3 regions of the Azotosporobacter soli genome follow, and region 1 is predicted to be linked to each of the others. Evidence: riboswitches for the same ligand, from Rfam matches in the RefSeq annotation. Region 1 holds a riboswitch; each other region holds the start of a gene.
What was found. A riboswitch is a leader RNA that binds a small molecule or an ion and turns the genes downstream of it on or off. The one in region 1 is predicted to bind S-adenosylmethionine.

Region 1 (10,605 bases):
GCGAACGTCAATATCCAAATCTTCCTGCAGTGCGATTTCTTTAATCTTATAAGCTATTTCCGCTTCCGCGCCAGAACTTACTCCAAGTCGTATCGGCTTAGGCTGGCTGTCGAGAATCGTCTGCGTATGCCAAGAGAGTACGGCGGCTAAGCTTGTTAGTAAAAGTATAAGTCGTAAAAAACGCAATGTCGGACTCAAAATGGATACCTCCTGTCGATTTTACACTTAAAATGCCGGAACGACGGCGCCTTGGTATTTCTCTTCAATGAATTTGCGAACTTTATCAGAAGTTAGGGCAGCCGTCAACTTTTGGATTTCAGGCCGTTTCTCGTCGCCAGTGCGAACGGCCAAAATGTTGGCGTAAGGAGAATCCTTTTGCTCTAACAGCAACGCGTCCTTCGTTGGCACTAACTTTGCTTCGAGTGCATAGTTCGTATTGATAACGGCTAATGCTACGTCATCGAGTGAGCGGGGAAGTTGAGGCGCTTCTAACTCAACAATTTTAACCTGTTTGGGGTTGGCGGTGATGTCTTGTACGGTAGCATGTACGCCAACGCCGTCTTTCAACGTCAGGATGCCAGCTTTAGCTAAGAGTGCCAATGCACGTCCGCCGTTGGTCGGATCATTCGGTATCGCGATCTTACTTCCGGAAGAGAGCTGAGTCAGGTCTTTGACGCTGCGGGAGTAGATGCCCATCGGTTCAATATGAACTTTGGCGGTGTAGGTCAGTGCCAACTTGCGTTCGCTCGAGAATTTTTCGAGGTAAGGGATGTGCTGGAAAAAATTAGCGTCCAGTTCTTTGTCGGCAACAGCCAAGTTTGGACGAACATAATCAGTCATTTCTACAATTTGCAGGTCAATTCCTTCCTTTGCCAAATCCGGTTTAATGGCGGCTAGAATTTCGGCGTGGGGAACGGCGGTTGCGCCAACTTTTAAGACTGTGGTCTTGGCGGCTGGTGCGGCACTTTGCTGTTGGCTGCAGCCGGTGAAGGCAAGCAACAGAGAAAGTAATGTGAGCGATAGTAAAAGATTTTTTTTCATAGTGATGATTCCTCCCAGAATTTAGATTATTTTTTATTCAACTTGTGGGCGAACCAATCGCCGCAAGACTGAACCAATTGGACTTGAATGAGCAAGATAACGACAGTTGCCAGCATGATGTCAGCGCGAAAGCGTTGATATCCGTATCGAATGGCCAAATCGCCCAGACCGCCGCCGCCGATGGCCCCGGCCATTGCGGAGTAACCGATCAAACTGATAATGGCAAGCGTGAGTCCGGCAATGATGCCTGGCCAGGACTCCGGCAACAGCACTTTGTAAATTAGTTGCCACGGCGATGCGCCCATCGACAAGGCTGCTTCGATGATGCCATTGTCTACCTCTTTTAGCGCCGTTTCAACGACGCGGGCGACGAAGGGGATTGCTGCAATGCTGAGCGGCACAATGGCGGCCATCGTACCGATTGAAGTTCCGGTAATGAGTCTGGTGAAAGGAATAATGGCGACCAATAAAATGATGAACGGGACGGAACGACCGGCATTGATGATCGCGCCTAAGACTCGATTCAAAGAGCGTGCTTCCAGAAGATGTCCTTTTCCTGTGATGGTAAGAAGAATGCCAAGCGGCAAACCGACTAGCGTAGAAATCAACGTGGATACGCTGACCATAACGGTTGTTTCCCAAAGCGACTTAGATAGCAGTTCGATAATTTCTGGCGACATAGCCGATCACCTCCACGTTTACTTGGTGCTTTTCCAGCTCGGAAACGGCAGACTCTAAGACGCTTTCTGAAGCGCGCAATTCAACCAGCAAATGGCCGAACGGCGTACCTTGCAAAGAATCCAAGGTGCCTTGCAAAATCGTGGCGTCAAGATCCAGACGACGAATGAGACGAGACAATACCGGTTGTTTGGCGTTGTCGCCGATGAATGTCAAACGGACGAGCAAACTGCTGTCCGGACTGGCGGTATCGGAAATCGGCAGATGGGTTAAAAAATCGGGCAAATCTAAAGAGGTGACGGATTTTACAAAACGTTGTGTGACAGGATGTGTTGGCGCAGAGAAGATGGACAAGACGCTTTCTGATTCTACGATCCGACCGTCGCTCATCACGGCGACGCGATGGCAAATCTCTTTTACGACGGACATTTCATGCGTAATCAAGACGATCGTGAGACCGAGTGTTTGGTTGATTTCCTTTAATAGTCCCAAAATAGAATGTGTTGTTTCAGGATCAAGGGCGGAAGTTGCTTCGTCACAAAGGAGTACTTTAGGTGACGTAGCCAAAGCTCTTGCAATACCGACGCGCTGTTTTTGTCCGCCGCTTAACTGTGCCGGGTAATGTGTGCGGCGATCTTCCAGGCCGACAAGCGGCAAGAGACGATCGACTTCGCGGCGAATTTCAGCTGGAGTCCAACCGCTGACCTCAAGAGGAAAGGCAATGTTTTCTTCAACAGTACGCGAAGAAAGCAAGTTGAAATGCTGAAAGATCATGCCGATTTGCTTTCGTGCCTGACGTAGTTCCCCTGCAGATAAGGTTGTCAATTCGGTACCGCCGATATTGACGCTGCCTTGGTCAGGGCGTTCCAGCAGATTAAGGCAACGTAACAGCGTGGACTTTCCGGCGCCGCTTTGTCCGATTATACCGAAGATTTCTCCGGGTTTAATCTGCAGATGAATGTCGCGTAGGGCCGTGATTGTTGCGGCGCCTTCATGATAAGATTTGGACACATTGCTTACAGTTATCAAAAAAAACATCCTTTCGTAAAAAAAATAAAAGCCGCTTCACAAAGTGAAGCGGCAGGAAAAACAACCTTGACGCTTCATCTGCCAGGACATTTGCCTGTAGGAATTGGCACCGTTCACAAATTGTGATGGTTGCCGCAGGTTCATCGGGCCAATCCCTCCGCTGCTCTAGATGAAGTGGAATATGAAATTGTGATCTTGTTTACACATACTAGCATGACTGATGTTGCATGTCAACAGATAAGTTTAATTTTACAGGGGAAAAAGTTCATGATATAATTTAACGAGGTAAAGTGATAAAGAGTGTGGAGGGCTGACTATGACAGTTAATCCTAAGTTGCAGGATAAGAGTACAGACCGCTTGTTTGATGCTATTTTACAGCTAGAGAGTCGCGAAGAATGTTATCAGTTTTTTGAAGACATATCAACAATCAGCGAACTGAAAGCATTAGCGCAACGTTTAGAGGTCGCAAAAATGCTGCAGGAGAAACATACCTATGAAGATATTGTGGAGAGTACTGGTGCCAGCACGGCTACGATCAGCCGGGTCAAGCGCTGCTTGAACTATGGCGCCGACGGCTATAAGCTGATTTTAGAGCGGATTGCAAAACTTCCAGAAAATAAAGATTGAAAGTGAGGAATATAGATTGAAAGCAGCAATACAACTCGATTTTGTGCCTAGAATTCCCTATGGGACGAAAGATTTTTTGCCTAGAGAAGCTGCCGAAAAACGGAGAGTGGAAGCCGATTTAGCGACACTGTTTGCGCAATGGGGTTATGATGAAGTGGTGACGCCGACCTTTGAGTATTTAGAAACGCTGGAAGTCGGCAATGGCGGGCAGTCGCAAGGACAGGTCTTCAAGTTTTTTGATCAGCACAATCGCTTGGTTGCTCTGCGACATGACATGACGACGCCGATTGCCAGGGTGGCTGCTACACGCCTTAAAGAGGCGGAGCCGCCGTTAAAATTATTTTATTTGACGAACGTGTTTCGCCAAGAAGAGGCGCAGACAGGACGGCAGTGCGAATTCTATCAAGGTGGAATCGAAGTTCTTGGCGTGTCGGACAGTACTGCGGATGCTGAAGTTATTGCGCTGGCAGTAGAAAGTCTGCGTTCAGCCGGTTTGAAAAATTTTCAATTTAGCTTAGGTCAGGTTGACTTTATTAATGGACTCATGGATCCGATTGATTCGTTGGGCGATTTGTCGAAACGCCTTAAGCGGGCCGTTGTCGGACGTAACTTAGTCGATCTCGAGCTTTGTTTAAATGAATCTACGCTTTCTTCAAATGAAAAAACGGCGTTGTTGGAATTACCTCTTTTGCATGGGGGCGCAGAGGTTTTATCAAAAGCGGGCAAATTAACATCGAATCCGATCTGTCGGCAGGCGTTAGAAAATCTAAGGGAAATTCATGAGCTGCTAACTCATTATGAGGTGGCAAACTATGTGAATTTTGATCTTGGTCTTACTAGGGATCTCGACTATTACACAGGTATGGTGTTTGAAGGATATACTCCGGGTCTTGGTTTTCCAGTGTGCGGCGGCGGGCGTTATGATAGGATGCTCGAGGCGTTTGGCACCGAGTGTCCAGCGACTGGGTTTGCCCTCGGCGTTGAAAGGATCATGCTGGCGTTGGAAAAACAGGGGGCGAACATTTTAAGCGTTCAAGACGATATTTATCTTGCCTGGGCGCCGGATTGCTTGGCAGAGGCCTTAAAAAAAGCAATGCAGCTTCGGCAGGCTGGCAATCAGGTGGAAGTTGCGATGCGCCCGCAGTTAAAAGAAGATGCAAAATGGACGCAACAAGAAAAGGGACGCCGCAGATTGGTATATGTAAATGCTGAATAGGGTAAAGCAGGTCTGGTCGGCTTTGAATGCACGCATAATGCAGGAGGAACGGAGCTTTGTGCAGGAAAAATTGCGCGAAGCTGAGCAACGGCTCTTTTGGGGAATGAGTCTGCCGGACCAAAGACATGTACTCAATGTGGCTTATACGGCGATTCGCCTGGCAGCTGGAAAAGAGAACCTCGATGTTCAGCTTTTGGTTCGTTGCGCCCTATTGCATGATGTGGGACGGCAAAACGGTGACGTCAGTACATGGGATAAAATTATAGCCGTCTTATTGCATGCGGCGATGCCTAAAGCAGCTATGAGCTGGGCGAAAGAAGGCCGTGGCGGAAAAATAGATAACGTAAGGCATGCCGTTTATATTTATTTTAATCACCCCAAACGCAGTGCGATATTCTTGCGGGAAATCGGCACGGAAAGCGATGTAATCGAAATTGTTTCCAGGCATCACAAAGCTCCGGTGAAAGATGAACCACCGGAGCTTGCCCTGTTGCGTCAAGCGGACAGCTTGAACTAATAGCCTTTCTTGCTATCGATAAGATTGACGAGTTCTTTTCCGTCGAGGTAACGCTCCAGGTTTTCGCCCAAAAGCTTAACCGCGCGCTCCATATAGTTAGGCGATAAGGCGGCCAAATGCGGCGTAATGATAACGTTAGACATTTCCCAAAGCGGTGAGGTTTCGACGAGCGGTTCTTCCTCGAAAACGTCAAGTGCGGCGCCTTTGATCACTCCGTCTTGCAATGCCGTTATAAGATCATTTTCATTGACGATTGATCCGCGGGAAATATTAATAAAATAAGCCGATGACTTCATCTTTTGAAAGCGTGACAAAGAGAAGAGTCGGTTTGTTTCCGGCAATAGAGGCAATGACGCAACTACGAAGTCAGCTTCGGCTAGCATTTCATCGAGCTGTTCAGGCGGATACAAACGATCGACAAAAAGTTCACGCGTTTGTGTCTGCTTTGTTGCGATGACGTGCATGCTAAAACATTTTGCTTTTTTGGCGAGTTCGCGGCCGATGCTGCCTAAGCCTACGATGGCAATGGTTTTATCATGCAACTCATCTACTGGGGACCGCTGCCAAAGATGTTGTTCCTGATTGCGGATAAAAATATTAAGGCCACGTGTGAAGGCGAGCATCAGCGAGAGTACATGCTCTGAAACGGGAATGCCGTGAATTCCTTTTGAGTTGGTCAATAAAATACTGTTGTCTTCCTGTACTGGAGCCAAGAGATTTTCGACTCCAGCGCTAAGTGCATGAATCCATTTCAATTGATGCCCGTTTTTTAGCATTGGTTGGATATCCATCCATCCCCAGGCGACGAGGATATCGGCTTCAGGAAGATATTTTGCAGCGTCTTCCCATTCGCAGCTTAGTATGCGGCAGTCAGGCGCTGTGCGTTCGAGCACTTCGCGGTGGCGCGCGGATAGTTTATTTAAAATTAGTATTGTCAGTGCAGCCATTATTGGCATCTCCCCTTTTTAGATTGCTATAAGAGAATGAATTCTACATCAGTTCTGTTTTTCCTACCTGCGGCAATTGACAAGCTGAAAAGCAAATGATAGTATATTAACATGTTATCGCTTTAAATAACTAAAGGATGGGGATTGGATATGACTTCTGTCGATATGGAATACCTGACGATTGCGCTGCCGAAAGGCAAACTGTTCAAGCCGTCGGTGGACTTACTGGCCAAAGCCGGTTACCGTGCGGACAGTGTTTCAGAAAGCTCGCGTAAGTTGATTATTACGAATGAGGAAGCAAAACTGCGCTTCATCATCACGAAAACGGCGGATCTGCCGACGTATGTCGAATACGGCGCCGCTGATATCGGCATCATCGGTAAAGATGTACTCTTGGAAGAAGAACGTGACGTTTATGAATTAGCCGATCTTAAACTCGGCTTGTGCCGATTAATGGTAGCCGTTCCCGAAGCAATGCGTCAGCCTAAATTGAGTGATTATGCACATATGCGTGTGGCGACGAAGTATCCGAAAATTGCGGAGGCTTTTTTTCATTCCCATGGAATACAGATGGAAATTATCAGACTGAATGGTTCGATAGAACTCGCGCCGATGGTCGGTCTGGCAGAGTTAATCGTAGATATCGTGGAAACCGGTCGTACACTGAAAGAAAATCATTTGACCGAGATTGCGCAGATTCATACGGCGACGGCCCGTCTGGTAGCGAATCGTGTGAGCTTCAAAATGAAATTTGAACGGATTCACGCATTGGTCAGCGCAGTGAAGGCGTTGAGTGAAGGAGTCGGAGAAGCATGAAATTATATAAAACGTGTGAATTTGAGCGAACGAAACTCGAAGCGCTGCTGGCAAAGCCGGCATTTGATGAAGTTCGTCTAGGGAAAAAAGCGCAGGATAAATTACAGTCGCTTTTCGGTGAATCGTTAACAGCAGTTCAAGCGGTGGAGCGAATCGTAAGCGAAGTCAGATGCGGTGGGGACGCGGCGGTACTGTCCTTTACCGAACGCATCGACGGCATAACGTTTGCGACATCCGATTGGCGGGTCAGCGAGAGTGAAGTTGCAGATGCCTATGAAAAGGCAGACCCAAAGGTGATCGCTTCTTTGCGTAAAGCAATTGCTAATGTGAAGCGCTTTCATGAGGAACAGCGCCCCAAGAGCTGGTTGACGGAGCGGGAAAAAGGAGCGATGCTCGGGCAAAAGGTGAGTCCGATTGGTCGCGTTGGCATTTATGTTCCCGGTGGAACGGCTTCTTATCCGTCCTCAGTCATCATGAATGCGATACCGGCAATGGTTGCCGGTGTTGAGGAGATCATTATGGCGGTGCCGCCCGGACCTGGGGGAAAGATCAATGATTATGTATTGATTGCCGCAAAGGAGTCCGGTGTAGATCGGATTTTCAAGATGGGCGGTGCGCAGGCGATTGCGGCACTGGCCTTTGGGACGGAAAGCGTACCGCGCGTTGATAAAATAACCGGTCCCGGAAATCTATTCGTGACATTGGCAAAAAAAGCGGTGTATGGACATTGTGATATTGACATGCTTGCCGGTCCGAGTGAAATATTAATCGTTGCCGATGATAGTGCGGATGCTTGTTATGTGGCTGCTGATTTACTGAGTCAGGCAGAACATGACGTATTGGCAGGCAGCATACTGATTACGGATAGTCTGCGTTTGGCTAAAGAGGTTTTGCTGGAGCTCGAACGCCAGTTAGAGTTGCTGCCGCGTAAAGAAATGGCCAAGCAGTCATTGGAAAACAATGGTTTGGTGTTGGTGGTCGATAATATTGAAGAAGCAATGGAACTGGCAAATTTGGCAGCTCCAGAACATCTGGAGATACTGGTTGCAGATCCATGGAGTCAGCTGAGTGCCGTTAAGAATGCCGGTGCGGTATTTCTTGGCCCCTATTCGCCGGAACCGCTGGGGGATTATTGGGCTGGACCGAATCATGTTCTGCCTACGGGCGGGACGGCTCGCTTTTATTCGGTTCTCAATGTAGAAACGTTCATGAAAAAAACAAGCATTATCGCGTATACGCAAGCGGCGCTAGCTGAAGTCAGTGATGATATTATTCGACTTGCGGAAGCGGAAGGGCTGACTGCGCATGCGAATGCAGTCAGAGTAAGGAGGGAAAGAGATGTTTGATTATTGTCCAAATCTAGAAAAACTGAAGCCTTATAGTGTGGATGAGGCCGACTGGGATATTAAGCTGGATGCGAATGAAAGTCCGTGCAATCTGCCGCCGCTAGTGAGGGAGCGTATTTTAGAGCGTATGGACTATTTGGCGTTCAATCGTTATCCGGATATAGAAGGGCGCGACTTGCGCGTGGCGCTTGCTGAAGGTCTGGGCTTGACCTGGCAACAAGTAGCGATCGGTAATGGTTCAAGTGAACTGTTACTGGCGCTCTGTCAGCTCTTTGGCGGTCCTGGTCGCAGCATCGCGTTTCCCACGCCGTCTTTTTCCATGTATGGAATTTATGCGCAGGTCACAGGCAGTAAGGCTTTGTCGATTCCATTGGCGTTGGAAGAAGTTTTTGACAGGGATGCTGTTGTCGCTGCGGTGCGAAAAGAGGATGCAAAATTGCTGTTACTTTGCAATCCTAATAATCCGACAGGTGCAGTGATTGATCAGGAGGATATCGAATATATTTTGACGCAGGTTTCCTGTCCGGTTGTTGTTGATGAAGCTTATTATGAGTTTTACGGGAAAAGTTCCATAAAGTTGCTGGGAGAGTATGAAAATCTGATTATAACGCGAACTTTTTCGAAAGCTTATGGATTGGCGGCTACGCGTGCGGGGTATCTGATGGGAAATCCGGAAGTGGTGCGCTTGTTGGAAAAGGTGCTAATGCCGTATCATGTCAATGCGATCACGCAAATTGCTGCAGAGACGGTTTGGCTGATGCGTGATCAATTTGAAGCGACTATCCGACAAATTGTTGTCGAACGAAAACGCATGGCCGATGCGTTAAAAGAGCTGCCGGGCATAGAGGTGTATCCGTCGCAAACGAACTTTCTGCTCTTGAAAGTCGCTGCGCATAAAATTTGTTTGGAAAATTTGGCGGCGGCGCAAATCGCTGTCCGAGCTATGGGTACTGGCGTACTGACTAATTGCCTGCGGGTTACAGTAGGAACGCCTATTGAGAACGATGCCTTTTTGACGGCAATGCGCAAAATAGCAGGTGGTCAGTTATGACGGCGCGGCGCGGTGAAATCAGCCGCAGTACAAGTGAGACGCAAATAGCAGTCTGTATTGCGCTCGATGGCGAAGGGCAAGGTGAAATCAATAGCGGAATCGGCTTCTTCGATCATATGCTGCAACTGTTTGCCCGACACGGATTGCTTGACCTTACCGTTCATGCAATTGGCGATCTGGAAGTGGATTGTCATCATACGGTGGAAGACTGTGGTATCGCACTTGGTCAGGCACTTGCTATCGCGTTGGGAGATAAGGCGGGAATCACGCGTTATGGAACGGCTTGGGTGCCGATGGATGAAGCGTTGGCTATGGTTTCTCTCGATATCAGCGGTCGCCCCTTTCTGGTTTTTGACGCCGCATTGCCGCAGATACGGCTGGGTGAATTTGATTTGGAAATGGTAGAGGAATTTTTTAGGGCGCTAGCGATACAGGCCGGATTAACTTTGCATATCCGGCTGCAAAGCGGCAAGAATGCGCACCACATGGTGGAAGCCATCTTCAAAGCGTTTGGCCGGGCGTTACGTGAAGCGGTGCGCATCGATCCAGCTATTAAAGGCGTCATGTCGACGAAAGGAGTGCTATGATGCGATGATTGCTGTTATTGATTATGGAATGGGAAATCTCTATAGCGTGGAAAAGGCTCTGCTTAGCTTAGGCGCTGAAGTGATTGTGACCAGTGATCCCGTGGTGATTAAAAATGCTGCAGGCGTAATTTTGCCGGGCGTGGGCGCATTCGGCGATTGCATGGCTAACTTGCAAAAAGCGCGATTGGTGGAGACGATTCAAGAGGTTTGTCGAAGCCATACGCCATTCCTTGGCATTTGTCTTGGGTTGCAGCTTTTGTTCGAGGGAAGCGAAGAAGATCCAGGCGTGCCAGGTCTTGGTGTGTTTCAGGGGATGGTGCGCAAAATTACAGCGCCGAATCTGAAGGTGCCTCATATGGGGTGGAATTCATTGCGTTATGCGACAGCGTCGTATTTGTTCAATAAATTAACGTCAGATAATCATGTTTATTTTGTGCATAGTTATCATGCGGTTCCTGAGCAACGTGAGCTGATCACTGCATGGGCTGATTATGGTTCTGAGGTGACTGCTGCCGTAGGGAAAAATAATATTCAGGCGGTACAGTTCCATCCGGAAAAATCAGGGCGGGTCGGTTTGATGATATTGCGCAACTTTGTTGCGCGGACGGCAGGAGGGCAATCAGGTGATTATTTATCCGGCAATTGATATTCGAAATGGAAAGTGCGTCCGTCTGACAGAGGGTGATTTTGCCCGAGAAACTATTTTTGGCGATGACCCCGCTGCTATGGCGGAAAAGTGGCAGAGCGAG
Region 2 (10,605 bases), on a different contig from region 1:
TGCTGTTCGGCGTCGCGGCGGTCACAGCATTGGCCTTGCTGCTGTCGGGACCGAGCGGCGCGAAGGCGGCGCCGGATCATGTCACGCTGACCTGGGCCTCCGATCCGAAAACGACGCAGACCGTGACCTGGCGAACGGACGTCACAGCGAAATCTGGGCTTGTACAATATGCGCAGGTCACGAACGGTTTCACTTTGCCCGTGAATCCCCGTACGGCACAGGCGCAGGCGGAAGAACTGGCGAGCAATGCGGGGAACATGAGCATCCATTCGGTCACGCTGACCGGTCTCATACCCGGCAGCCGTTATCTGTACCGGGTCGGTGACGGTGAAGAGTGGAGCGAGATCAACAGTTTCACGACCGCGCCGGCGCGGCCAGAAAAATTTAAGTTTTTGATGTTTGGCGATTCGCAATCCTATACGTATGAACTGTGGCAAAAGACGCTGCATCAGGCATATCAGGCCAACCAGGATGCCGCGTTTCTCGTCAACGTCGGTGATCTGGTCGATGTCGGACAGGACTACGGCCAGTGGAATGGCTGGCTTAACGCCGGAAAAGGAGTTATTGACGCAATTCCGCTTGTCCCGGTAGTCGGCAACCATGAAACGTATACGCCGGAAGCCAAATTCTCGCTGCCGACGCTTTTTACCTCACAGCTCAAGGTTCCTAGCAACGGACCGGAAGGGCTGAAGGGGCAAGTGTATTCGTTTGACTATGGCAATGTTCATTTCAGTGTGCTCGACAGTCAGCTCGGCGAAGAACGAAGTTTCGTCGCCAATATGCTGGAGCTGCAAAAAAGTTGGCTGGAACAGGACTTGGCGGCCAGCGCCAAACAGTGGAAGGTGGTGCTGATCCATCGCCCGCCCTACCATAACCGCCCGAAGCCCGGCGATGAAGAGTTGCGCGACGGATTGACGCCGCTGTTCGACAAGTATCATGTCGACATCGTCTTTGCCGGACATGATCATGATTATGTCCGCAGTTATCCGCTCTACGGCGGACAAATTATGCAAGAGTCTGCGCAAGGCACGATCTACGTGACCTGCGGCCGGAGCGGAACCAAGACATATAAGGCGACGCTGGCCAAGGACTGGGATGAATTCTTCTTCAACCCGATTGACGAGCCGAATTATATGACGGTCGAAGTCAACGGCGGCGAACTGAGCGTGAAATCGTTTATGCAAAGCGGTGCTTTGATCGACGCTTGGACAGTGCGCAAAGGAAAATAATAAAACAGCCGAGAGGTGAAGCAGGCTAAGCCCGTTCACCTCCCGGCTGTTTTATTATGCTTTACCAGGCGGCAATGGCCGCGCCTTTGAAATGTTCAGCGACGAAAGCTTTCACTTCCGGTGACTGATAGGCTTTGATCAGCTTGGCGATTGCCGGATCGTTCTTATCTTTCGTTTGCACTGCGATGACATTGGCGTAAGGTGAATTGCCGTCCTCTAAGAGCAGCGCGTCTTTGGTCGGCAACAGACCGGCTGTCATTGCATAATTGGTATTGATGGCGGCAAGATCGAGATCGCCCAGCGAACGCGGAATCTGTGCTGCGTCGAGTTCTTTGAAGCGCAGGTTCTTCGGATTGCTTACAATGTCAGTCGGCGTCGCGGTATGGCCGATGCCTTCTTTCAGTCTCAACAAACCGGCTTTTTCCAAGAGCAGCAAGGCGCGCCCGCCGTTGGTCGGGTCATTGGGAATGGCGATCACGGCACCGTTCGGCAAATCTTGCATCGTTTTCAGTTTCTGCGAGTAAATGCCCATCGGGAAAAGAATGGTCTTGGCTACCGAAACGATTTCAAACTTACGGTCTTTGACGACATTGTCGAGGTAGGGCTGATGCTGAAAACTATTGGCTTTGATATCGCCCTGACTTAAAGCCGCGTTGGGCTGGACGTAATCGCTGAATTCGACGATTTCGATTTTGAGGCCGTCTTTTTCCGCTGTTTTTTTCACGATTTCGGCGACTTCGGCGTGAGGCCCGGCGGTGACGCCTAATTTCAAAGGCTTATCGCTGCCTGGCGCTGCGCCGTTTGAACAACCGGCGGCGAAGGCGGTCAAGAGGCTGATGACGGCTAAGAGTGTCGGTAAGAAAAAGCGTTTTCGATTCATTTTCGTGGAACCTCCTTCAATTTTTGCAGTCGTTCGACCGCGGCTTCCAGTGTGGAAATCTTTTTGCAGAAGCAAAAGCGGACGAAGTGATGACGCTTGGGATGATCCGATTGATAAAAGCTCGAACCGGGAACGACCGCAACGCCGACCTCTTCGGCCAGGTAGCGGGAGAAGGCGATATCGTTGTCCCAGCCGAGCGGCGTGATGTCGGCCATGATGTAATATGCGCCGCTTGGCGTGCAGCAGGAAAAGCCGAGCTGTGTCAGTTCACGCAGCAGATAATCGCGCCGTGCGCGGTAAAATTCGGCCAGCTCCTGATAATAGGCTGGTTCCCAGCGCAATGCGGCCGCTGCGGCTTCCTGGAGCGGCGCGGCCGCGCCGACCGTGAGAAAGTCATGGACCTTGCGGATCGACTGCGTGATTTCCGACGAAGCGAGAATGAAACCGATCCGCCAGCCGGTAACGCTGTAAGTCTTTGAAATGCTATTGATCACGATGGTGCGCTCCGCCATCTGAGGCAACGTATAAAGCGGGACATGAAGCGCGCCGTCGAATAAGATGTGCTCATAAATCTCATCGGTGATCGCTAGGACGTCGTGTTTGATGCAAAGATCGGCGATCAGCTGCAGTTCGTCACGGTTAAAAACTTTGCCGGTCGGGTTATTCGGCGTGTTGATGATAATGGCTCGGGTGCGTTCATTAAAAGCGGCGCTCAGTTCGTCCGGCGAGAAAGAGAAGGACGGCGGCTGCAGCGCGACATAGCGCGGCGTCGCACCGCACAAGATGGCGTCGGGTCCATAATTTTCGTAGAAAGGCTGGAAAATGATCACTTCATCGCCTGGATTGACGGTAGCGAGTAGCGTGGCGATCATGCCTTCCGTTGAGCCGCAGCAAACGGTGATTTGGCGCTGCGGATCGAGTTCGATGCCGTAATCGCGCCGGCTCTTCCAGGCGATCGCTTCACGCAGCGACTGACTGCCCCAGGTGATCGCATATTGATTGTAATCGCTGTTAATTGCCGTGACCGCGGCCTCTTTGATTTCGTTCGGCGCAGGAAAGTCGGGGAAACCCTGTGCGAGATTGATCGCCTGATGCGCGGCGGCGATGCGCGACATTTCACGGATGACCGATTCGCTGAACTGGCTGGCTTTTTCGGAAGCGTAAGGCAGTAAGGTGTTTGACATAGTGTAATTCTCCTTTATAGCCGTTTAAAATAAGGAAAAGCCTCTTCACACAGTGAAGAGGCTCGATCGGCTTACGAGGCGATCCGCTCTTCATCTGTCAGGAAAGATCCTGATGGATTTGGCACCGTTCGCAAGATTGCGATGGTTGCCGCAGCGTCATAGGGCCAGTCCCTCGGCTGCTCTCGATGAAGTCAGTATATAATTGATGATGCCAATGGTACCATAATATTCAATGACGTGTCAAGGGGCGAAATGGCGTTTTTGTGTAAGTTGTTCGCCTTGACGCAGCGTGGTCGAGAATGATAGAATTAATTTTAACAATTTAGTCCCGGTGAAACGGACAAACGAATTGTTGCAAGAAATAGTGCTGCGGGAAATAGAGAAATAACAGGCTGCATCATTTGCTGAAGCAAGGCGATGTTTTTGACGAGAGGCAACGAGGTTCGTTTCGCAAGAGAAAGCCTGCTGCGGCAGGCTTTTCACATTTGTGAGCCAAAGTTTCTTGCATTGGCTGGAGGATTTTTCTTTGAACGCAGAGAAGAACAGTTCTTTGTTGTCAATGTAAAAGGCGATGCGGTTCGCATGGCGGCGCAAACAGTTTGCAGCTTATCCCGCCAGTCGAGCGAAGATTATTGAAGAAAAATTCAGGGAGGCGCAGTATGCAACACGAAATCACAATTATCAGCGAGCGATGCAAAGGCTGCAACATTTGCGTCGGGCTCTGCCCGAAACAAGTGCTGGGTCTCGATACCTTGAGTAAGGTTCAAGTCCTCAAAGGTGAAGACTGTATCGGCTGCGGCCAGTGCGAATTGCGCTGTCCGGATTATGCCATTTATGTGGAAAAGAAGGTGAGCAAATGAGCGAAGCAAGATTGATGCAGGGCAACGAAGCCTGCGCTGAAGGCGCTTTAGCCGCAGGCGTGCGCTTTTTTGGCGGTTATCCGATCACGCCGTCGACCGAGATTGCCGAACACATGGCCGGAGCGCTGCCGGCGCTTGGCGGCACGTTCATCCAAATGGAAGATGAAATTGCCGGTATTGCTGTCGTGCTTGGCGCGGCGCTGGCCGGTAAAAAAGTTCTGACGGCGACGTCCGGCCCTGGCTTTTCTTTGAAACAGGAATTGATTGGTTATGGCTGCATTGCCGAAATTCCGGCTGTTATCGTCAATGTGCAGCGGACCGGTCCTTCGACCGGCCAGCCGACATCTCCTTCGCAGGGAGATATCATGCAGGCGCGCTGGGGTACGCATGGCGATCATCCGATGATCGCGCTGTCGCCTTGGACCGTGCGCGAATCGTTTGATGTTGCGGTAAAGGCTGTTAATTATGCAGAACGGTTTCGTACGCCAGTCATCATCTTACTCGATGAAGTCGTCGGGCATATGCGCGAGCGCGTCGTACTGCCGCGTCCCGAAGAAATCGACGTTTATCCGCGCCGCAAGCCGGTCGTAACCGAAGGCGAACCATACAAACCGTTCAAACCGATGGACGACTTGGTGCCGAGTCCGGCCGATTTCGGAACCGGACATCGTTATCATGTCACCGGTCTCTTTCATGACGAAACCGGTTTTCCGAGCGGCAATGCTAAACTGACCAAAGATGTCACGCACCGTTTGCATGAAAAAATTATGCGCGCGCAGGATGAAATCACGCATTATGATGAGTTCTTCATGGAGGACGCGGAAATCGTTGTCGTCGCTTACGGCGGCACGGCGCGGACCGCGTATGCGGGCGTGGAAGCGGCGCGCAAGAAAGGCGTCAAGGTCGGCATGGTACGCTTGATGACGATCTGGCCGTTCGCCGACAAGATCATCAAGAAGATTGCGGCGCAGGCAAAAGCGATTCTGGTGCCGGAAATGAATTACGGCCAATTGGTGCTGGAAGTGGAGCGGGTCGCTGCCGGACAGGCCAAGGTGGTATCGCTGCCTAAATATGATACGGAGATCTTTACGCCGCAGGAAATCGTCGCGGCGATAGAAGACCTGAACGCGGAGGTGGCAAAGTGAGAGCGCACGAAAAATATTTCCGTATGAATCGTCTGCCCCATATCTGGTGTCCCGGCTGCGGCAACGGCATCGTGATGAAAGCGATTGCGCAGGCCATCGACAAACAGGGCCTTGATCAAAACAAAACGGTGATCGTATCCGGCATCGGCTGCTCATCGCGCGCTTCCGGTTATATGGACTTTGACACGCTGCATACCGCGCACGGTCGGGCGATCCCGTTTGCAACCGGCATCAAGCTGGCAAATCCGGAACTGAACGTCATCGTCATCACCGGCGACGGCGACTGCACGGCTATCGGCGGCAACCATTTCATCCATGGCGCACGGCGCAACGTCGATCTGACCGTCGTCTTGTTTAACAACAACATTTACGGCATGACCGGCGGTCAGGCATCGCCGCTCACGCCGCTCGGCAAGAAGGCGACAACTGCGCCTTATGGCAGCGTCGACCGTGCTTTTGACGCCTGTGAATTGGCGAAGGCGGCCGGTGCGACCTATGTTGCACGCAGTACGGCCTATCATGTGAACCAGATGGTTGACCTGATTGCAGAGGGCATCGCCAATAAGGGGTTTTCGTTTGTTGAAACAATGACGCCGTGCCCGATCTCATACGGCCGTCGCAACAAGCTCGGCGATGCGGCCGCGATGCTGAAAGGCATGAGCCAGCAAGCCGTGCCGCTGATCGCTTACGAAAAAATGAGCGAAGAACAGCGCGAAGGAAAAATTCCGACCGGTGTACTGCATAAGAGCCAGTTCCCCGAATATTGCAGCGAATATGCGCAGGTCATCTGCATGGCAGGGGAGGGAGAAGTATGAACCAGATCCGATTATCAGGCTCGGGCGGTCAAGGGGTAATCACCGCCGGTATTATTTTGGCGGAAGCCGCGATCATGGAAGGCAAGGAAGCGGTGCAGTCGCAATCGTACGGACCGGAAGCGCGCGGCGGCGCGTCGAAGGCCGAGGTCATCATTGCGGACAGTTTCATTTATCATCCGAAAGTCGTAACGCCGAATGTCGTGCTCGCGATGACGCAGCAGGCAGCGCAGAAATATATCGCCGATCTGCCGACAAGCGGAATCTTAATTATCGATGAGGATTTGGTTCCGGAAGTACCTGTGTTTGGCGGCCGAATCGTTAAGACGCCGATTACGCGTCTGGCGCAGGAAAAACTGGGGCGCGACCTCTTTGCCAATATCATCGCGCTTGGCGTCTTAGTCAAGGTGACGAACGTGGTATCGTTTGAAACGATTCAAAAAGCGGTTGCGCACCGTGTACCTCCGGCGACCGTTGCCAAAAACATGGAGGCGCTGCGTCTCGGTTATGAATCGGTAAAATAGAAACGAAAGCGCTGCGCGCTTGCACAACGACGTGTGAAAGAACGTGGAGAACGAAAAAGCAAAACGTTACATTCGTTTTCCGCTGTCTTTGGCTTTGCTTTGTGCGGCTGTGCAGCGTTTTTACTTTGGCGAAAAGACGGAAGATTCCAACTAAGAGAAAAAGAAAGGCGGAATCGTATGGAAAAGAAGAGCGAAGCGAGAAATGAAAACGGCGCCGCAAAGCGATACGGGCTGCTGCTTGCGCTGGCGGCGCTGACGGCGGTCATCTTGCTGCCGACGCCGGCCGGTTTGCCGGTTGCCGGTCATCGGATGCTGGGAATTTTGGTGTTTTCCATTATTGTCTGGATGAGTGACTGCATCTCCTATCCGGTCAGCGCTGCGGTAATCATCGCACTGATCGCGTTTATTCTCGGTCTGGCGCCCGATATGGCGGCTCCGAACAAGCTGATCGGCACTACGCAGGCGCTTACAATCGCGCTGAGTGGTTTTAGCAATACGGCGTTGGCCTTGGTCGGCGGCGCACTCTTTATTGCCGCGGCGATGACGAAGACGGGGCTTGATAAGCGGATCGCGCTTTTGGTTCTTTCTAAGATTGGAGCTAAAACCAATCGCATTTTAATTGGTGTAATTTTGGTCGGACTGATTCTAAGCTTTTTTGTGCCCAGCACGACGGCGCGTGTTTCCTGCATGGTGCCAATCGTGATGGGAATCATCAGCGCGTTCGGCGTAAATAAAAAGAGTCGTTTTGCCGGGATTTTAATGATTGCGACTGCACAGGCCGACAGCATTTGGAATGTCGGCATTAAAACGGCAGCGGCGCAAAATATGATTGCAATGGGCTTTATTGAAAAGCAACTGGGCCAGACGATCAGCTGGATGGAGTGGTTTATCGCGGCGGCGCCGTTTGCCGCCATCATGTCGGTGGTGCTTTATTTCGTCCTCTTAAAGGTCATGCCGCCGGAAATGAAGGAAGTGCCGGGCGGCAAAGAAACTGTCGCCAAAGCGCTGCAGGAGCTGGGCGCGATGAGTCTGGCAGAAAAGAAACTGCTGGCGCTCTCGCTCGTGCTGCTCTTCTTCTGGTCAACGGAAAAGATCCTGCATTCGTTTGATACCTCGTCGACGACGCTTGCGGCGATTGCGCTGATGCTGCTGCCTGGCATCGGGATCATGAACTGGAAAGAGGCGCAGGACAGGATTCCCTGGGGAACGCTGGTACTGTTCGGTACCGGAATCAGTCTCGGTTCGGCATTGTTATCGACTAAAGCGGCTGCCTGGCTGGCGCAGTTTGTCGTTGTCTGGTTCGGCTTGCAGACGATGCCGATAATCGGCATTCTTGCCAGTTTAGCCGCGTTCTTGATTGTCATTCATCTGGGCTTTGCCAGCGCTACCGCATTGGCGGCGGCGATTATTCCGATCCTGATCTCGGTGCTGCAAAGCGTCAAGACGCCGGGCGTCAATGTGGTCGGCATGACAATGATCTTGCAATACGTGATCAGCTTCGGTTTCATTCTGCCGGTCAACGCGCCGCAAAACATGGTGGCATATGGTACAGAGACGTTTGAAGTAAAAGATTTCATTAAAACGGGTGTTCCACTCACGCTGGCAGCCTATCTTTTGATTTTGCTGCTTGGCATGACCTATTGGAAATGGATTGGCATCATGTAAAATAGAAAACAAAATAAAAACAGCAGCAGACAACGAGAAAAAAATCGTGCACCTGCTGCTGTTTTTATTTTTGCAATTTGAATTGCAAAAATAAATTGAAAAAAGCTAAAAATGCACATCGGTTCAATATACGATATTGTCCAGAAAAGTCGTTGACGAATTTTCTGATTGTTTGGTAAAATGAGCTTGAACAAATGACTGAATGATGAACGGATGTTCAAATGCGGCTGGATAAGCAGAAGAGAAGGGGAGAGAAAGTATGTTTAACCAATTGATTGCAGAAAACCGCGTGCTTTTTGCCGAGAAATTTGCCTCCTGGCAGGAGGCGGTAGCGGCGGCAGCAGAGCCGTTGGTCAGAGATGGAGCGATTGACGCGTCGTATATTGATGCGATGATTGATTCGATTCTCACGCACGGTCCGTACATCGTCATTGCGCCGAATGTCGCGATGCCGCATGCGCAGGGCGGCAATAGCGGCGTACATCAGACCGCGATCTCGTTTATGCGCGTCAAAGAACCGGTGGCCTTTAGCGACAGTCCGGAACATGCGGCCCAATTGCTGTTTGTCCTGGCCTCGATCGATAGTGAAAATCATCTGCAGATGTTGCAGGCCTTGGTCGAAGCGATTTCAGAAGAGGGTTTTCTTGAAGCGCTGGCAACAGTTGAAAGCATCGACGAATTGAATCGTTTGCTGAAAAATTGAGTTGTTGACGAAAATGCAGGGAAGAAGTGAGAGGAGGACTAGGAACAGTGGAGCAAATATTACTCACGATCAATCTAGTATCGAAAGGGTTTGCCGACAATATTCTCACGAAACCGGAATTTTTCATCGGCATCCTGGTTTTTATCGGCTATCTGTTGTTGGGTAAACCGATTTACGAGGCCTTTGGCGGATTTATCAAGGCTGCGGTCGGGATGATGATCTGGAACGTCGGTGCCGGCGGTCTGGTCAATACATTCAGGCCGATCTTAGCCGGTCTGAATGACCGTTTTGCGCTGCATGCGGCGGTCATCGATCCTTATTTCGGTTTGAATGCGGCCTCGGAAGCGATCAAGAGCATCGGCATGTCGCTCTCGTGGACGATGGTGTCGCTGATGGTCGGTTTCGGCTGGAACATCTTACTGGTCTTATTCAGACGGCAGACAAAATGCCGAACCTTGTTTCTTACCGGACATATTATGATTCAACAGGCGACGACCTGTACCTGGCTGGTGTTCTTTGCGATTCCGGAACTGCGCAATATCGAAGGCGCGATGTGGATCGGGATTTTGGCCGGCACGTATTGGGCCGTGTTCTCCAATCTGACGGTCGAGCCGACGCAGGAACTGACTGAAGGCGGCGGATTCGCGGTCGGACATCAGCAGATGGGCTGGGTCTGGCTGACCAGCAAACTGGCGCCGCTGCTTGGCGATCCTGAGCATACGGTGGAAAACATCAAGTTGCCGCGCTGGCTCTCGATGTTCAATGATAATGTCATCACGACCGGCGTGCTGATGATCGTCTTCTTCGGCGTAATCATGGGAATTCTCGGCGAGCCGTATCTGCGCGGCGTTGATAAGGCCGGTTTTCCGGCGAGCTTGGCGTTTCCCACATATATTTTGTCCAAATCGCTTTTGTTTTCGGTCTACCTGTTTATCTTGATCAGCGGCGTCAGAATGTTTGTCTCGGAGCTGACCGAATCGTTTCGCGGCATTTCGGAAAAAGTGCTGCCGGGCGCGCTGCCGGCGGTCGACTGTGCGGCTACCTTCGGCTTCTCGTCGCCAAACACGGTACTCTTCGGCTTCTTATTCGGCTGTTTGGGTCAGTTTGTTGCCATTGCCGGACTGTTCTTGTTCAAATTGCCGATCCTGATCATCACCGGTTTTGTTCCCGTATTTTTCGACAATGCAACTACAGCGGTGTTTGCCAATAAATTCGGCGGCGTCAGAGCCGCGGGCATCCTGACGTTTTGCACCGGGCTCATTCAAGTTTCGGGCGGCGCGTTTGCCGCATGGTATTTCCAACTTTATCAATACGGCGGCTGGCACGGCAATATCGACTGGGATACGCTCTGGCCGTTGATCGGCGTGATTATGAAAAACTTTTCAATGGTCGGTATGTTCGCGGTCATCGCGGCGATGCTGGTGATTCCGCAAATCCAATACCGGCGCAGCGCCGACAAAGAACATTATTTCCATCAGGGTTCTGAATAAGAGAGGAGGGCTTACAGATGCTTAAAGTAGTTGCCGCTTGCGGGAATGGAATGGGTTCCAGCCAAATCATCAAGATGAAGATTGCGAAGGTCTTTAAAAAACTGAATATCGAA
Region 3 (10,605 bases), on a different contig from region 1:
AGGCAACCTGTCCCAAGTTCAAAACCAAGCTCCTTTAAATCCAGCAGACAACGATAGCGATTATCCCAGCTTTGTCCCGGATCAAGTTTTTCATACAGTTCCCTGTCTGATGTCTCAATGCGCAGCAAATATCGATCTGCACCAGCCGCTTTGTAGGCGGCGTAATCCGCTCGACTCTTTTCGCCCAAACTTAGCGTCACGGCCAGTTCCATTTCTTTTAGCTGCCGGATAATTGTCGTCATGGTATCCACGTCGTAAGAGTCGTCTTCGCCTGACTGCAGTACGACAGTCTTATAGCCGTATTGCACCGCCTTTGCCGCGAAATCGATGATCTCTTGCGAAGTTAAACGATAGCGGCGGATTTTTTTATTATCACGCCGCAAACCACAGTACAGACAATTCTGCTTGCAAATATTAGAAAACTCAATCAAACCGCGCAGATGAACGCCGTCGCCGACGAAGCTCCGGCGTACCCGATCCGCTGAAGCAAATAGAGCTTCATCATAATTTTCTTCCGACAACAGCTCGACGATTTCTTCCTTCGTTAGCTGATGCGTCTGTTCCGCTTTTTCAAGTAAGCGCAGCATACCGTTCCTCCTTTTCTCGCCTCACTATTTAAACTCAGATTCCCTCGCCGTCAAGGCCGCACGCGCCTGCCCAGCGTCGTTTTTCCGTTTTCTCGATCTGATTGACGCGACCGTTGACGATTTTCACAAGAATTTGCCCATAACGCATGCCGGTCATTTCCTGGCAAATGTGTTCACGAACCCGCTCCAAGACTGTCGCATTTATTTTTTCCGCTTGCACGGTTTTATTTTGCACGGCTTGCACCTGAAATTTTTCCGTACGTTCCAGTTGAACCACTTTTCCGTCTTGAACAATGATGGTCAGCACCCCAAAGCGAATCTGACGAACCGATTCTTCGACAATGGCGTTGACAAATGCAGTTCCGGCACTCATATCTTTCCCCGCCCCGCTTCCTGCTCAGCATTTCCAATCGCAGCCTGCGCCAAATCGGCGATCAAATCGCGCGCATCTTCGATTCCGACCGATAAACGAAGTAAGTTTTGCGTGACCCCCAGTCGCTCTCTGACCTCTGGCGGAACATCGGCATGTGTCTGCACCGCCGGCAGCGTAATTAGCGTTTCGACGCCGCCAAGGCTCTCTGCAAAACGCAAGAGTCGAACCTTTTTTAAGATATGCGCCGCCAATTCGGGCGAAGTCACGCGAAAGGAAATCATTCCGCCATAACCGCTCGACTGACGATCCTGAACTTCTTTGCCTGGATGCTTATCAAGCCCCGGATAATAAACCTGTTCAACCCACGTTTGCTGTGTGAGCCAGACTGCCAATAATTTCGCATTTTCCTCGTGCCGCCGCATGCGCAGCGCCAACGTTTTTAAACTACGAATCAGCAGCCAGCTGTCATTCGGACTAAGCACCGCACCGGCGGCATTTTGCACAAAGCGAACTCTTTCTGCAATCTCCGGCGTACGTGCAACCACCAACCCGGCGATTAAATCATTATGCCCGGCCAAATACTTGGATGCGCTGTGAATCACAATATCCGCGCCTAGCGTTAACGGGCGTTGAAAGTAAGGCGTCAAGAATGTGTTGTCGATAATTAACATACTATCATTTTCTTTCGCCAATTCCGCCAGTTTTTCAATATCGGCTATATTCATTAGCGGATTGGATGGCGTTTCCACAAAGATTGCCTTTGTTTCCGCTCGAATCGCTTGTTTGACGGCGGCTAAATCACTGCCGTCGACAAAAGTGATTTGCAAGCCAAATGAGGCAAACACTTTTTCCAGCACGCGGTATGTCCCGCCGTAACAGTCTTCGCTGACCACCAAGTGATCTCCTGCGCGATACAGCATCACTACCGCCGTAATCGCGGCCATGCCGGAAGAAAATGCAAAGCCTGCATATCCTTCTTCCAACGCAGCTATGCCTTCTTCTAAAATTTGCCGCGTCGGATTATGGCTGCGCGTATAATCATAGCCTGTACTCTGGCCTAACGCAGGATGACAAAAGGTCGCAGTCTGATAAATGGGTGTACTTACCGCCCCGGTTCTTACATCACTACAAGTCCCGACTTGCGCCGCTTTCGAATCAAAATACATAACAATCATTCCTTTCTTCTTAAACAGATATAAAAAAGACCCCTTTCCGAGGAAAGGAGTCCGCATTGCGAAAACGCCTTTCTCTCATCTGTCAGAGCGTTTTTGCTCTGCTGGAATTAGCACCACTGCATTGCTGCCGGTTGCCGGGTGTCATCGGGCCAGTCCCTCGACCACTCTTGATAAGAGAAGATCCATATTTACTTGTCCGTTATCTTACCATCTCACAAATCGATTTGTCAACTCATTTCGCCATCACGCATTACAAATCAGATAAAATTCAAGCCATTCTCCATCATATTGTTACCTTTACGTTTTACATTTTGCTTGACCTGAGGCTCCCCCGCCATCCTAGCCGCCTATTCTTTTCCCCTTTTTTTAAGAGCCTGTTCGATTCGCTCCAGCGCTTCGTGCAAAATACGACGGGACGTTGCAATATTAAGACGGACAAACCCCTCTCCCTGTCGCCCAAAACTCCGGCCCGAATTCAAACCCACTTTAGCCTCCTGCACCATAAAACGATCCAATTCACGGCTGTCGGAAAAGTACTTATTAAAATCAAGCCAGATCAGATACGTACCTTCCGGTTTCACCATCGTGACTTCCGGCAAGCGGTCTTGTAAGAACTGTGCGGCATATTCGGCATTAGCAGCCAGATAGGGCAATAATGCATCGAGCCACTCGCCGCCTTGCCGGTACGCGACCTCGGTAGCCAATACGCTGAACAAATTATTGCGCCGCAGATGAATACGCCCGATCCAATTGTCCAGTTGCTTGCGCTTTTGCGGGCAGGGAACGACGACATACGAAAGATTCAGTCCTGCCACATTAAACGTCTTGCTTGCCGCCATGAACGTGACAATGTTGTCTGATGCACCGCCTTCAATCGATGCCAGCGGAATATGGCGTTGCCCCCGGTAAACGATATCGCTGTGAATTTCGTCAGCCAATACCGTTACCTGATAACGCCTGGCCAGCTCTTTAAGCGTCGCCAATTCTTCGCGGCTCCAGACGCGTCCGGTCGGGTTATGCGGGCTGCAAAGCAGCAACAAGGTATTGTTCGGATCGGCCATTTTTTCTTCCAGATCGGCAAAATCAATTTCATAGCGACCGTTTTGCAATCGCAGCGGATTTTCCACGACCGCACGGCCGTTGTCTTTCACCAGTTCAAAAAACGGCGGATAGACCGGCGGCTGAATGATTACGCCTTCGCCTTCTTTGCTAAACGAATAGACTGCCAGCGTCAATGCCGGAACGACACCGGGCGTCAGCAACAGCCATTCGCGCTGAATCTGCCAAGCATGACGCCGTCGGTTCCACTCGATGATTGCCTCATATAACGACTCTTCCTGCGTATTATACGCATAAATCGGATGTGCGGCTCGTTCTTGAAGGGCTTCGGCCACTGCCGGCGGCGAAGAAAAATCCATATCGGCAATCCACAGCGGCAGCACCTCTTCGCCAAACACATCCTGAACGCCATCCCACTTGCGACTGCCGGTTCCCCTACGCTCCACTACATTGTCAAAGTCAAAAGCCATTTTCATCACCTGTTTCTCCATATATTTATCTTTTAGCTTCTGCATCAGATAACATAATCCTCCATCGGCAACAATCGCCGTAAAAACTGTTGCGTCCTTTCTTGTTGCGGACGGTTTAGAATTTCCTGCGGCGGCCCCTGCTCAACGATCACTCCGCCGTCAATAAAAATGACCCGATCGGCAATTTCTTTTGCAAAAGCAATCTCATGCGTAACCACGATCATTGTCTGTCCCGCTTTGGCCACTTGCTTCATCACGCCCAGTACCTCGCCCACCCATTCAGGATCCAGCGCTGAAGTCGGTTCGTCAAACAAAATCACCTCCGGATCGAGCGCCAATGCACGAGCAATCGCAACGCGCTGTTGCTGTCCCCCGGACAGTTGCTGCGGATATGCCCCCTCTTTTCCTTTAAGCCCAACGTCGGCGAGCAATTGCCTCGCCCGCTCCTGCGCCGTTTTTTTCGGCACGTTTTGCACTACGATCATGCCTTCGGTAATATTCTCCAACGCCGTTTTATTGCGAAACAAGTTGTATGATTGAAAAACCATGCCTGTTTTACGTCGCATCGCCACCATATTTTGACGCGTCGCCAAGCCGCAATCCACAGCCAAATCGCCTATTTCAATCCGCCCGGCATCCGCCTGTTCCAGAAAATTGATGCAGCGCAAAAAAGTCGTTTTCCCCGATCCGCTTGGTCCGATGATCACCACCACTTCACCTTTTGAAACGGATAAATCAATTCCTTTTAGCACATTATGTTCGGCAAACTTTTTTTCTATTCCTGTTATTTGGATCATTTTTATCCACTCCATCCAGATGCGCGCAGCTTATTTTCGCCAAAGGCAATTACCTGCTCCACCAAAAAGCATAATAACCAGTACAATAGCGCCGCTGCTAGGTATGCCTCTAAAAATTTATAGTTTCCATTTGCTTCAAACTGCGTGCCATTTAATAGCTCAACAACGGAAATCAGTGATGCCACCGCCGAGCCTTTAATTAAACCGATAAAATTGCTGCCGATCAAAGGCAATGCGACCGGCATCGCCTGCGGCACGATGATGCGCAGCAACAGTTGACGATTGTTCATGCCGACAGCCCTTGCAGCTTCATACTGACCGGCCGGAACCGCCAGCAACGCCGAGCGAATCACTTCCGACAAGTAGACGGCGGCATGAATCGACAAGCCAGCTACTGCCACCCAGGTATAAGAAATATCCTTGGCAGAAAAACCGCCAAGCCCAAACTCTTTCAAACTTTCTGCGCCAATGTTCACCGCCAAGTACAAAATCGTAAGCTGCAGCAATAATGGAACACCGCGTAAAAAGGTAACCGCAAGCGCAGCCAATGAGTGGAGCAGCGGCACTTTCAGCAGACGAATCACAGCAATGACGCCGCCTACACTTAAGCCCAACAACAATGGTATGACGGACAAAAGCAATACTATCGGAATAAACCGAATGCCAATACCGATTTCATAAACGAAAAATGCCGAATCAAACTGAAATCCCACTGTTTCTCCTCCTCTTCCTTTGTATTATCATTGCGGTTTAATCTGCTCGATGCCTAACGTGATTTGCAATTTGGCAAACATTCGTTCCAGCAGAAAGCTTAACGCGAAAAAAATGACAGCTGCCGCCGTATAAGCTTCCAGCGAACGGTAGGTGTTGCTGCTAATCGCCTTAATAACCCCGACGATATCGATTACGCCCAGCGTATAAGCAAGTGACGTATCTTTCAACAACGAAATGATGTTGTTGCCTAATGACGGCAACGAAATCCGCAGCGCCTGCGGAACAATAATCCGGCTAAAGGCCTGACGGCGCGTCATGCCTACAGCATAAGCCGCTTCAAGCTGACCACCGTCTATCCCTTTTACTGCCGCACGGATGATTTCCGATAAAAAGGCAGCGCTGTTCATGCTATAGGCGATCATCACAAACCAAAGACTGTCCAGGCGATTGATATGAATGCCCCCTGCTTCGGCCAGCAGCGGCAAGCCGATATATACGATATAAAGCAGCACCAACAGCGGAATCCCTCGAATAAAAGATACATAGGCTGCAGCAGCTGGCGCAGCAAACGGCAACCGATAGATGCGCGCCGCCGCCAGCAGGATGCCCCCGATCAGACCAACAATAAACGCAACCGCAACAATCGCCAGCGTAATATGAATGCGGCTAAGCAGCGTTGGAAAACTAGTGAAAAACAAGCCAACGCTAAATAAATTTTCCAGCATACGTTACCTCGCTTTAAATTTTCGAAACATAATCGCCGCCAAGCCATTTTTTTGACAGTTCCAGTAATGTACCATCATCCTTCAGCGACTGCAATGCACGATCCACATCCTGCTTCAGCTGCGTCCCTGTCGCGTCATTCTTACGGTACAAATAATACGCGCTCGAACGGCTGATCGGTTCACCGACCACTTTGATTTTAGCTCCGTAAGTCGTTTTATATGCATCCACATTGCGTTGAATATTTACAAACGCATCGGTTTTGCCTGACGCTAAATTTTGCAACGTAATCGTCGGATCCGATGCTTCCAAAATCAGTTTAAGCCGATTGCCGTTTTCTTTATTCCATTTGTCCGTCACTGCCGTTTTATTGGCCGACGCTTTGCCGACTTCCACCGTACCGTTCAAATTGGCCAAATCGTTTAGCGACTGAATATCCGTCCGTTCTTCTTTGACGACAAGTTGCAAATCATAGGTTGTTATGCCAACATCGCCAAATAAAAACTTGTTTTTGCGATCCGGATTGATTTCGAATTGATGTGCGGCCAAATCAATTTTTCCGGTTTCCAAGCTGACTAAAATTGCATTAAAATCAAAATTTTTAAATTCAAATTCATATTGCGGCAACCGTTCATTGATTTTTTTTAACACTTCTACTTCAAATCCGGTTAAATTATTTTTTTCATCCAGATAGCAATACGGTTTATATTCACTGCCGGTGCCGATGATAATTTTCTTTTTCGTCCCACTGCCTGCATCCGCTGAATTTGATGAACTGCAGCCCGCCGCAGCAAACAGCATTGTCGTCAACAGCGCCCCAAGAGCCAATTTATGTAGCCATTTTTCTTTTCTCATCATCTTTATCCCGCCTTTTATTTTATGACTCTTGCAATAAACGTTTGTAGTACGATTGCGCATTATACAATGCACCTACGGGATTATGCGCCATCACGCGATCCTTAACCACCAGAGTTGTCACCAGCGCCTCGGAATGTTTGAGAAACAGCGAATCATGACCAACGCACAATCCAATCACAACATTTAAATCGGTTTCTTGCTGATTTAACAATTGCGCCTGCAGAATCGGGTTGCACATCGCCTCATGCTTTCCTGGCCGCAGTTTATCCTGTTCAGCCAAGCCAATCTCGGTTTTATCGACCGCACCGACTTTACAAATGGCGCTATACGATTCCAAGCCTTTCGCACTGAGGATCGCAGCAAAAATTTTAGCTTCCTGGATCAACCCGGCGCACGTTGCAATGCCGATTTTTTTTGCACCAATCCCTTTCGCGAACTCAACAATTTCTTCGACTCTAGTCAGTTTACCGTAAAAACGCCCTTCAATCTGTGCGGAAACACGCGCCACTAGCGCATCCTGATGCTCGCCGCGCAAATAATCGGTGACGCCGCTAATCATTTCATCCATCCCATGTTCGCCTCGACTTTGCGTAGTCAAGCAAAACGCCGGAAATGTCGCATCCAGATTCCGGCAATTATACACCCCGCAATCGGTACAACTTTTGCTTTTTATTGCTTGTTGTTTTTTCATTTTCACTCATCCCTTCTTTAGAAAAAATATAAACAAAAAAGGCTAAGGAACGTCTCTCCATGCAGAGAGCTGAACCTTAGCCTTCAGTTTACTGATCGGCTGGAATGCTATGTCATTTTAGATAATGAGCATATTCTACACTAAAAAACTATACGATGCAAGAATTAAATCTTCACTCCTTATTATCGCTCCATCGCAGGAACGCTTTTCCACGCTGCAGGAGAAGCAAGACATTAACGCGAAAACATTTCATAGCGATATGAAGGGAGATCCTTTATGAAAAGTTCAATGCCGATTCACGTTCTTGCAAAACCATCGGGTGCAGCCTGCAACCTTGACTGCGCCTATTGTTTCTTTCTTTCAAAGTCTCAACTCTATCCTGGCGCTCCGGCCATGATGAGCGATAAGGTAGTAGAAGAATACATCCGTCAGTTATGCAATTCCAACCAAAAAAGTGTTACGCTCTCCTGGCAAGGCGGTGAACCGACATTGGTGGGCCTCGATTTTTACCGGCGCGCAGTTTCCTTTGCGGCTAAATACCGCCGTCCCGGTCAAACGATCCAACACACGTTCCAAACCAACGGCCTATTGCTGGACGATGCCTGGTGCACTTTTTTCAAGGAACATCACTTTCTGGTCGGCCTCAGCATCGACGGACCGCAAAGCATGCATGACGCCTACCGGGTAGACAGAAACGGCGTTGGTTCCTTTAAGCAGGTAATGCATGCCTTATCATTGCTACGCAAGCATCGAATCGATTTCAATCTGCTTTGCTCGGTTCACGCTGCCAATGTCGATCATCCTGCCGCCGTTTATCATTTTTTGCGTGACGAGTTGCAAGCGCAATACATTCAATTCATCCCTATTGTGGAACGGGTCAACGCCGACCAATTGCATCTTGCCAACCGCGGCTGGAAAAATGACGCCCTCCAGCCCAGGCCACTCTATACGCAAAGCGGCGACCAGGTTACCGAACGCTCCGTCGACGCCGATCGCTACGGCCGCTTTCTGATTGCCGTTTATGACGAGTGGGTACGTAACGATGTCGGCGCCGTCTTCGTACAAACATTTGACGTGGCGCTTGGCAGCTGGCTTGGTCAGCACAATTTGTGCATCTTTTCGCCAACCTGCGGCAACGCTGTGGTCTTAGAGAAAAAGGGCGATCTTTATTCCTGCGATCATTATGTGGAACCCGACTATCGTTTAGGTTCCATTTGCGAGACAGAAATCAGCACACTGGCCGCTTCAAAAAAACAGCGCCGCTTCGGCTTGCAAAAATCAGACGGTCTGCCGAATTATTGCCGCCAATGCGACGTCCTGTTTGCCTGCCATGGCGAGTGTCCCCGCAATCGCTTTCGCACAACACCCACTGGCGAAGCCAATCTTAACTATCTTTGCGCAGGCTATCAGGCGTTTTTCCGCCACATCCGACCGACGATGGATTGCATGGCCGCACTTTTGCGCCAAAATCGTTACGCCGATGAAATCATGCAGCTGCTTGCACCAAAAACAAAGCATAACGATCCGCTTTAAAAGAAAGACTGTCTCACCGGCCTTCGAAAGCCGCTTGAGACAGTCTTTTTTTATTTTGCCGCAGCGCAGCGCGAAATCATGCTGACGCATTCGGTAACCAGGCCAAGTTGGGTGTATTCTTTTACCTTTATCTCACTTGGACGCGGCGGAACATAGGGGTCCGGCGTGCCCGGCTTGATCGGCGGCTCCAATGCCAACGTCTTAAAAAACGCCGTCGAAGCCGCCAGCATCGGGTGCAAGACCCAGCCATGCGGAAAATCCACCGTATGTTCCTCGCGCGGATCCCATTCTAGGTTATACAGGTTCGGCACATTGTACGGCGTCCAGGTTGACAAAAATTCATCCTGCTTAAAAAAATGCGCTTTCCATTGCCGCCACTTTATTGCCTGCAAACGCTCATTTTGAAAGCATAAGACCGTATCGCGTCCCGACTCTTCTGCTTCGCCAAGCAGAAAAGGCCGCATATCCATCCCGTCAATTTGCCGATCATCCGGTACTTTTGCGCCCGCCGCACAAAGCAGTGTTGTAAAGGTATCGACTGCATGCACCAATTCATTACTGACTTTGCCGGCCGGAATTTTGTTTGGCCAGCGAATAAGACAGGGCGCTCGGTTTGAACCTTCAAGCGAAGTCAGATATCCGCCGCGCCATGGACCAGAAAAACCGTTCCACTGGCTACCGAGCGGATCAGGATCCATTGCTGGCATCCGATATGTCGTATCCGGTCCGTTGTCTGACGTCCATACTACAATCGTGTCTTCCTCCAGCCCCAACTCATCGAGCGTATCGAGAATCCGGCCGGTAAAATCGTCCATCTGCACCAATAAGTCGGCCATAGCGCCGCGTTTCGTCCGTCCGGCATATTCCGGGTCGGGAATCGTCGGGATATGTACCTGAGTGTATGGTAAATAGAGATAAAAAGGCTTCTCCTCGTCTTTGGCACGCTTGATAAAATCAATCGCCCACTCGGTAATTTTTCGATCAAAGCCGGCACGAAACTCCGCATCATACGTAGCAATCGCTTCGGCTTCGCCGCCGCGTTGTTTCGCATAAATTGATTGATATTCAAGTTTTACCTTTTCTTCCGTATAAGGAGCGGACGTCACTTCTCCATTTGGAAAATAAGACTGCATCGTCCAGAGAACTTCATCGGCTGTACGCGGACTCCAAATCGCTTCATCAAAACCAAATTCAACCGGACTGCGATTTTCCACGTCGCTGCCGAGATGCCATTTGCCATACATCCCAGTCCTGTAACCTGCATCCGAAAGCGCCTGCGCAATCGTCACTTCCCAGCGCGTCAGGCCATCGGCGCCGCCCATAAATTGCACAACCTGCGTTCCGGAACGAATTGGATGCCGTCCGGTCAATACCGCCGAACGGCTTGGCGTGCATTGCGCTTCCACATTGAAATTAAGGAGGCGCAACCCCTCTGCGGCAAGGCCGTCAATGCGCGGCGTAGGCGCGCCGCGCAGCACACCGCCGCCGTAACACCCCAGTTCGCCCCAGCCTAAATTGTCCATGAAAACGAAAATGATGTTTGGTTTTTTTCCTTCCGTACTATTCATAAGCTATCCTCCAATGCCGTTTATGACTTGTATGAATCTTTTTGCAATAACGGAACG

Region 2: linked by a shared signal. The riboswitch ahead of QTL79_RS05565 (pyridoxal phosphate-dependent aminotransferase) and the one ahead of QTL79_RS09905 (methionine ABC transporter ATP-binding protein) in region 1 are both predicted to bind S-adenosylmethionine.
Region 3: linked by a shared signal. The riboswitch ahead of QTL79_RS12950 (trans-sulfuration enzyme family protein) and the one ahead of QTL79_RS09905 (methionine ABC transporter ATP-binding protein) in region 1 are both predicted to bind S-adenosylmethionine.

The regions. Positions count from the first base shown of each region.
Region 1 is NZ_JAUAOA010000009.1:8,307-18,911, reverse strand. Features, by position in the region: gene QTL79_RS09920 (MetQ/NlpA family ABC transporter substrate-binding protein) at 1-198, opposite strand, end outside; gene QTL79_RS09915 (MetQ/NlpA family ABC transporter substrate-binding protein) at 226-1,041, opposite strand; gene QTL79_RS09910 (methionine ABC transporter permease) at 1,068-1,721, opposite strand; gene QTL79_RS09905 (methionine ABC transporter ATP-binding protein) at 1,690-2,748, opposite strand; SAM riboswitch class I at 2,820-2,924, opposite strand; gene QTL79_RS09900 (YerC/YecD family TrpR-related protein) at 3,065-3,376, shown strand; gene hisZ (ATP phosphoribosyltransferase regulatory subunit) at 3,393-4,592, shown strand; gene QTL79_RS09890 (HD domain-containing protein) at 4,651-5,109, shown strand; gene QTL79_RS09885 (D-2-hydroxyacid dehydrogenase) at 5,106-6,056, opposite strand; gene hisG (ATP phosphoribosyltransferase) at 6,207-6,872, shown strand; gene hisD (histidinol dehydrogenase) at 6,869-8,218, shown strand; gene hisC (histidinol-phosphate transaminase) at 8,211-9,269, shown strand; gene hisB (imidazoleglycerol-phosphate dehydratase HisB) at 9,266-9,856, shown strand; gene hisH (imidazole glycerol phosphate synthase subunit HisH) at 9,861-10,502, shown strand; gene hisA (1-(5-phosphoribosyl)-5-[(5-phosphoribosylamino)methylideneamino]imidazole-4-carboxamide isomerase) at 10,480-10,605, shown strand, end outside.
Region 2 is NZ_JAUAOA010000003.1:366,040-376,644, reverse strand. Features, by position in the region: gene QTL79_RS05575 (purple acid phosphatase family protein) at 1-1,229, shown strand, start outside; gene QTL79_RS05570 (MetQ/NlpA family ABC transporter substrate-binding protein) at 1,291-2,109, opposite strand; gene QTL79_RS05565 (pyridoxal phosphate-dependent aminotransferase) at 2,106-3,293, opposite strand; SAM riboswitch class I at 3,381-3,485, opposite strand; gene QTL79_RS05560 (hypothetical protein) at 3,534-3,887, opposite strand; gene QTL79_RS05555 (4Fe-4S dicluster domain-containing protein) at 3,953-4,153, shown strand; gene QTL79_RS05550 (2-oxoacid:acceptor oxidoreductase subunit alpha) at 4,150-5,298, shown strand; gene QTL79_RS05545 (2-oxoacid:ferredoxin oxidoreductase subunit beta) at 5,322-6,113, shown strand; gene QTL79_RS05540 (2-oxoacid:acceptor oxidoreductase family protein) at 6,110-6,634, shown strand; gene QTL79_RS05535 (DASS family sodium-coupled anion symporter) at 6,812-8,299, shown strand; gene QTL79_RS05530 (PTS sugar transporter subunit IIA) at 8,559-9,002, shown strand; gene QTL79_RS05525 (PTS sugar transporter subunit IIC) at 9,050-10,492, shown strand; gene QTL79_RS05520 (PTS sugar transporter subunit IIB) at 10,510-10,605, shown strand, end outside.
Region 3 is NZ_JAUAOA010000016.1:10,704-21,308, reverse strand. Features, by position in the region: gene hydE ([FeFe] hydrogenase H-cluster radical SAM maturase HydE) at 1-587, opposite strand, end outside; gene QTL79_RS12955 (DUF2292 domain-containing protein) at 622-960, opposite strand; gene QTL79_RS12950 (trans-sulfuration enzyme family protein) at 957-2,126, opposite strand; SAM riboswitch class I at 2,208-2,312, opposite strand; gene QTL79_RS12945 (MalY/PatB family protein) at 2,483-3,709, opposite strand; gene QTL79_RS12940 (amino acid ABC transporter ATP-binding protein) at 3,709-4,461, opposite strand; gene QTL79_RS12935 (ABC transporter permease subunit) at 4,464-5,174, opposite strand; gene QTL79_RS12930 (amino acid ABC transporter permease) at 5,202-5,900, opposite strand; gene QTL79_RS12925 (transporter substrate-binding domain-containing protein) at 5,914-6,756, opposite strand; gene QTL79_RS12920 (DUF1847 domain-containing protein) at 6,776-7,447, opposite strand; gene QTL79_RS12915 (anaerobic sulfatase maturase) at 7,724-8,980, shown strand; gene QTL79_RS12910 (arylsulfatase) at 9,031-10,548, opposite strand; gene budA (acetolactate decarboxylase) at 10,569-10,605, opposite strand, start outside.